DNA from 2 places in the Janthinobacterium kochi genome. Region 2 is predicted to be linked to the other one. Evidence: predicted binding sites of a transcription regulator. Region 2 holds the regulator's gene; the other holds the start of a gene.
What was found. The regulator FNR, encoded in region 2, switches genes on or off when oxygen is low (the NO sensors DNR and NnrR bind a similar motif). The targets are predictions, from matches to a motif close to TTGATNNNNATCAA.

Region 1: the regulator FNR is predicted to act here: its motif matches at 1,756-1,769, upstream of ACQ4WL_RS07000 (universal stress protein).

Annotation. Positions count from the first base shown of each region.
Region 1 covers NZ_JBNYXO010000002.1:587,308-590,719, forward strand. The annotation lists gene ACQ4WL_RS06985 (GNAT family N-acetyltransferase) at 1-305, shown strand, start outside; gene ACQ4WL_RS06990 (M56 family metallopeptidase) at 313-1,059, shown strand; gene ACQ4WL_RS06995 (hypothetical protein) at 1,124-1,624, shown strand; gene ACQ4WL_RS07000 (universal stress protein) at 1,934-2,794, shown strand; gene ACQ4WL_RS07005 (NADP-dependent malic enzyme) at 2,851-3,412, opposite strand, start outside.
Region 2 covers NZ_JBNYXO010000018.1:64,857-68,268, forward strand. The annotation lists gene ccoG (cytochrome c oxidase accessory protein CcoG) at 1-800, shown strand, start outside; gene ACQ4WL_RS25635 (FixH family protein) at 855-1,379, shown strand; gene fnr (fumarate/nitrate reduction transcriptional regulator Fnr) at 1,383-2,141, opposite strand; gene ACQ4WL_RS25645 (response regulator) at 2,381-3,412, shown strand, end outside.

The DNA of each region.
Region 1 (3,412 bases), on a different contig from region 2:
AGGGCTTGCCACATTCCCTGTTTGCCGTGCAAGTGCTGTACGGCGACGCCGTGGTGGGCATGGGCAGGGTCATCGGCGATGGCGGCTGCTTCTTCCAGGTGGTCGATATCGCCGTGCTGCCAGCCCACCAGGGCAAGGGTTTGGGCAAGCTGATCATGCGCGAGATCATGCAATTCATCGAGACGGAGGTGCCGCAAAGCGCGTATGTCAGTCTGATCGCCGATGGCCAGGCGCAAGACCTGTATGCGCAATTCGGTTTCAGGCACACGGCGCCCGCCTCGGTCGGCATGGCGCTGAAACGCTAGGCGTACGATGCCGGCCTGGCTGCTATCGACCATGGCACTGGCGCTGCTGCTGTCGGCCGGTGCCTGGTGCGCCGAGCGCCTGCTGCAGCGGCGCGGGCGCACGACGCGCTGGCTGTGGCTGGCGGCCATCGCCGCGTCCGTCATCTTGCCCCTGGCATGGCTGCCCGGCGTGCTGGCGGTCATGCCGGCAGAACAGTCGCAGCTGAAACTGGGCTGGTTTGTCTTGTCCAGCGGCATGCTGCTGCTATTGGCGCTGCGCAGCGTCTGGCTGCTGTCGCACCAGCGCCGCTGGCAAAAGACCACCTTGCTGGGTACGCCCGTGTACTTGAGCGGCGGCATCGGTCCCTGCGTGGCGGGGCTGCTGCGGCCGTGCATCGTGATGCCCGTCTGGCTGCAACTGATTCCACCCCAGCAGCAGGCGCTGCTGCTGGCGCACGCGCAATGCCGGCTGGCCGCGCGCGACCCGCAATGGCTGGCCCTGGCGCACGCCTGGATTATTCTCATGCCGTGGAACCTGCCCCTGTGGTGGCAGCTGCACCGGCTGCGCTTTGCCATCGAGGTCGATTGCGACGCGCGCATGCTGGCGCACGGCCACGCGCTGCGCGAGTATGCCATCGTCCTGCGCCGTCACGGCCAGTATTATTCGGGGCTGACGGGCGCCGCGCCCATCGTGCTGAGCGACCCGCGCACACTGCGCCGGCGCCGCCATCTGATGGCCAGATTTACCCGGAACCAGGCCGCGAACTTGCTATAGTAGCGGCAACGCAGCGCAGCGCGCCCGCGCTCCCGCCTCCCCCCTTAGAAATCAGAGAGATACCATGCTTTACCTGCTTGCCATCGTGATCGTCATCGCCCTGCTGTACTACGTCTTCAGCGGCCGCACGCCCGCCCAGCCGCTGCACAAGCCGCTCATGTCCGTGCGCCAGTACGTGCCGGCGATCCCTGCCGGCGCACCGGCGCACCACTGGAACGATGCGGGGCGCTTTGCATCGGAAGTGGAAAACGAATCGATGTACCAGAGCGCCATCGCCAAGCTGGCCGGCGAGCATGGCCCGGGCAACGCGGAAGAAAAATGCCTGGCCCTGCTCGTCTGCGACGATGCCAATCCGTTCCAGGACAAGGCCATCGCCGTCTTCATCGATGGCCAGCTGGTGGGCTACCTGTCGCACAACGATGCCCTGCGCCTGCGCCGCAACCTGGGCCGCATGGACCTGGTGGGCCAGCTGACCTCGTGCGACGCCGTCATCCGCGGCGGCGGCCTGTGGAATGGCAAGCGCCTGTCGTATGCCGTGTGGCTGGACTTGCAGCCCTACAATTAAGTGAACTCCCGCCACGGCCAGCGTTGTTGCGTCACACAAAGAAGTGCCGACACGATGCTGCCGACACCGATGCAGACCACTGGGAGGGCAAGGAGTTCAAGACCATTATCGCTGGCTGCACGGCGAGCATATTGATGCATATCAAGCAGATCTGCAGTTTCTGGCGACGGCCTTGCAAATGACCATGGCCTGTCTCTTTTTGACCCATATCAAGTCCAGCAAAAGAAAACCGCCGCCTGACACGGCAATGCTGGACTTGCCCGTGTTGCCGTTCTAGCCTTGTTGACATCCTGACTAGCGAATGACACCATGGCTTACAAATCCATACTCGTCCACGCCGACCTGTCGCGCCATGCGCCCCAGCGCATCGCCATCGCCGCGCGGCTGGCGCACGCGCACCAGGCGCACCTGATTGGCGCCGCCATGACGGGCGTATCGCGCTTTTACCTGGAAAACAACCGCGGCATGCGCGGCGCGGCCGTGGCGGCGCAGATTTCGGCGCTGCACGGGCAAGCCCAGGCGGCGCTGGATCAGTTCGAAACGCTGGCGCGCCAGGCCGGCGCCGTCTCGCTGGAACGGCGCCTGATCGAGGATGACGAGGATGGCGGCATGGCCGTGAGCGCCCGCTACAGCGACTTGACAGTGCTCAGCCAGCACGACGACAGCGAAGCGCTGCCCGGCGCCATGAGCGACCTGGTGCCGTATGTGATGCTGAACGCGGCCCGCCCCGTGCTGATCGTGCCGCGCAGCGGACAATTCGCGCAGGTGGGCACGCAGGCAGACACGCTGGCAGACAACACGGTGGTGGTGGCCTGGGATGGCAGCATGGAAGCGACGCGCGCCATCGGCCACGCCCTGCCCCTGCTGCGCGCGGCGCGCCTGGTGGTGCTGGCCCTGCTGCACCCGCCGGCCGGCCATGCGCAGCCGGCCCGCCATCCGGGCGCCGACATCGCCGCCTACCTGAGCCGCCACGGCGTGCCCGTCGAGGTGCGCCAAACCATCACTACGGGCGACATCGGCGCAGCGCTGCTGGGCATGGCCGCCGAAGTGCATGCCGGCCTGCTGGTGATGGGCGGCTACGGCCACGCGCGCTTCCGCGAAATCCTGCTGGGCGGCGTGACGGAAACGGTGCTGCGCCAGATGACATTACCCGTGCTGATGGCGCACTGATGTAAAAAAGCCGCGCCCCCCTTGCGGATGGCGCGGCTTTCAGGAAGTGCTAACGATCACACCTTGCGTTGCGCGACGGCATCAACGACACAGAGTGCCGTCATGTTGACGATGCGGCGCACGGTGGCCGATGGGGTCAAAATGTGCACGGGCTTGGCGCAGCCGAGCAGGATCGGACCCACGGCAACGCCGTTGCCGGCCGCTACTTTCACCAGATTGTAGGCGATGTTGGCCGATTCGATGTTCGGCATGACGAGCAGGTTGGCGTCGTTCTTCAGTGCCGAATGGGGCATGATTTTTTGACGCAGCTTGCTGTCGAGGGCCGTATCGCCGTGCATTTCGCCGTCGATTTCCAGGTCCGGCGCGCGTTCCTTGATGATGGCCAGGGCGGCGCGCATCTTTTGCGCCGAGGCGCTGTCGCTGGAACCGAAGTTCGAGTGCGACAGCAGGGCCGCGCGCGGCGACAGGCCGAAGCGCGTCATTTCCTCTGCAGCCATGATGGTGATCTCGGCCACCTGCTCGGCGTCCGGGTTTTCGTTGACGTGCGTGTCGACCATCACCAGCTGGCGTTCAGGCATGATCAGCACGTTCATGGCCGCGTAGACATTGCTGCCGGCG
Region 2 (3,412 bases):
CCTACGGCAACGCGGGCTGGCTGCGCGAGCAGGTGTGCAAATACATGTGCCCCTACGCGCGCTTCCAGAGCGCCATGTTCGACCAGGACACCCTGATCATCACCTACGATGCCAAGCGCGGCGAACCGCGTGGCGCCATCAGCAAGAAGGCTGGCAACAACGACAAGCTGGGCGACTGCATCGACTGCACCCTGTGCGTGCAGGTGTGTCCGACTGGCATCGATATCCGCAACGGCCTGCAGTATGAATGCATCGGCTGCGCCGCCTGCGTCGATGCCTGCAATACCGTGATGGACAAGGTCGAACGGCCGCGGGGACTGGTACGCTACAGTACCGACCATGCGATGGAAAACAACTTCAATTCGAAGCAGATCCGCCAGCGCGCCATGCGCCCGCGCGTGCTGATCTACACTTCCATCCTGGCCTTGATCATCATCGCCGTGTGTACCTCGCTGGCCCTGCGCACGCCCCTGAAAATGGACGTGATCCGCGACCGCGGTTCGATGGGACGCGAAGTGGAAGACGGCATGATCGAAAACGTCTACCGCCTGCAGATCATGAACACCTCGGAGCAAAGCCAGCATTTTAAAATCAGTGTCTCCGGCTTGCCGGGCCTGACCTTGCTGACGCGCGAAGAAGTGATGTTGCAGCCGACGGAAACGCTGGGTTGGCCGATCCGCCTGCGCGTGCCGCACGGGGTCGGCGAAAAGGGCTCGAACAAGATTGCGATCGAATTGCACTCGCTGGACGACCCATCGCTGCATGTGCGTGAAAGCGCGGTATTCATCGTGCCGCGCTAATGTAGGAAGGCCAGTCCCCGGATGGGGATTGGCCGATTAAACAGGAGAAATATCATGTCCGACAGTCTCAAGCTGCAAGCCCCCGTTGCCCCGTGGTACAAGCATCGCTGGCCCTGGCTGCTGATGATCGGTCCCGGCCTGTCCGTGGTCGTCGGCAGCTTCATGGGCTATATCGCGTTTACGCAGCCTGATGCGCTGGTGGTGGGCGACTATTACAAGCAGGGCAAGGCGATCAACCAGGATTTGAAGCGCGACACGATCGCCAGCAACCTGGCCATGGATACGAGCCTGTCGTACGACGTTGCTGCAGCGCGCCTCAGTGGTTCCGTGCACAGCTTCGGCAAGGCTTACCAGGGTCCGCTGCAGCTGCATCTGGCGCATGCGACCTTGCCGGAAAAAGATATCAAGCTGCTGGTGCAGCCCGATGCGGCCGGCAACTTCTCGGTAGCGCTGCCGATGCTCGAGCGCAGCCGCTGGCAAGTGCTGGTGGAAAACGACAAACGCGAGTGGCGCCTGTCCGGCATCTGGACCTGGCCGCTGCAGCGCAGCATCGCGCTGCACGCCGATGAGGAACTGTAAGCCTTATTTGCAGACGTCGGTGCCGGCCGTGATAGCTTTTAACTTGGCCGGCTGCAGGATTTCAATTTCACGGTTCGACACGCGCAGCCAGCCTTCCTTCTTGAATTTCGACAATAAACGGCTGACGCTTTCGATGGTCAGGCCCAGGTAGTTGCCGATTTCCTCGCGCGACATGCGCAGCTGAAATTTGCTGGCCGAATAGCCGCGTGCTTCATAGCGCGAGGCCAGGTTGACGATAAAGGCGGCAAAACGCTGCGTCGCCTGCATATTGCCCAGCAACAGCATCACGCTTTGCTCGCGCGTGATTTCCTGGCTCATCATGCGGTGGAAATGGCGCAGCAGGGTCGGCATATTGCCCAGCAATTGTTCCAGACTGGAAAACGGAATTTCACACACTTCGCTGTCTTCCAGCGCCACCGCATTACAGTGGTGGCGGTCGGCGCTGATGGCGTCCATGCCCAGCAGTTCGCCGGCCATCTGGAAACCCGTCACCTGCTCCTCGCCGCCCGGATTGATCTGGTACGTCTTGAAGTGCCCCAGGCGGATCGCGTACAGGTTCTGGAACGAGTCGCCGATGCGGAACAGCGAGGCGCCGCGCACGATCTTGCGGCGGCGGCCGATGATCTGGTCCAGCCTGTCCATGTCGCCCACATCGAGGCCCATCGGCAAGCACAATTGATGCATGCTGCAGGTCGAGCATCGCGCACGCAACGCTTCCACGGTCACTGTGGGCAAGGTGGGAGTGAGTAGCGCTTCAGTCATGTCGGTACCTTTTAGAAAATGCAATAACGAGTTTACTGCATACAGAGTTGCCGTGTGCCAATTTCACCGCAATTACGCTGAATAAACCACGTTCTGACTTTAATTATATGGCAACATCGTCAAATGCCCATGCGGGGAGGGCAATATGCGCGGCGCCGCTTGCCAAGTTGATGTATTGATAGGAAAATTCCTGACAGCATTATCTGCCGCCTGTGCCGCCCGGTACTGAAAAGGAAATCATGAAGCCTCTCGGCATTAAAGCAAAAGTCGCGCTGGCCACCAGCCTGACCTCGATCGCCATGATCGCGCTGGTCACCATGATACAGGTGCAGCACATGCGCGCCGACTTCACCAGAGTACTGCTGAGCCAGCAATCGTCCCTGATCACCCGCACCGCTGCCGAGCTCGACGACAAGCTGGACATGCTGCTGCAGATCGTCACGCTGACGGCCAGGCAGCAGCCGCCGGAATTGATCGCCCAGCCCGCCCAATTGCGCGAATATTATGCGCGCCGCTCGATGCTGGTGCTGTTCGATGACGTGCTGGTGCTCGATGCGCATGGCGCCATCGTGGCCGACATGCCGCAGGTGGCAGGGCGCATCGGCATCAACGTCGCCGAGCGCGAGTACTTCCAGACCGTGCTGCGCACGCGCCAGCCCATGATCACCGAACCGATGCTGGGCAAGTCGAGCGGCATGCCCATCGTGCAGATGGTGGCGCCCGTGCTGGCCGCCGATGGCCAGGTGGCCGGTGTGGTGATAGGCGTGCTGCGCCTGTACAAGGACAACCTGCTGGGCCGCCTGCGCTCGGAAAAGATCAGCAAGAGCGGCTATTACTTCATCCTCACGCGCGGCGCGGTGCCGCGCTATGTGCTGCACCCCGATACCCGCCGTTTGCTGCAGCCGCGCCAGCCGAACGCCAACCTGACCACCACGCAGTTGCTGAAGGAAGATGGCGAAGGCAGCATGGTCAGCACCAACAGCCGCGGCATCACGGCCGTCAACAGCTTCAAGCGCCTGAAGTCCGTAAACTGGCTGCTGGCCGCCTCGCTGCCCGTCGAAGATGCCTTCGAACCGTTCAATGGCGTGCTGTACCGGCTGGTACTGTGGAGCATCCTCGCTTCGCTGCTGGCCGCTTTTGTTCTGGGCTGGGTCACCGTGCGCCTGCTGTCGCCGCTGGTGCGCCTGCGCGACACCCTGCTGGCGCTGCGCACCAGCGGCAGCCGCTTCACCCCCGTGCCGGTGCAGCAGCGCGACGAGATCGGCGAACTG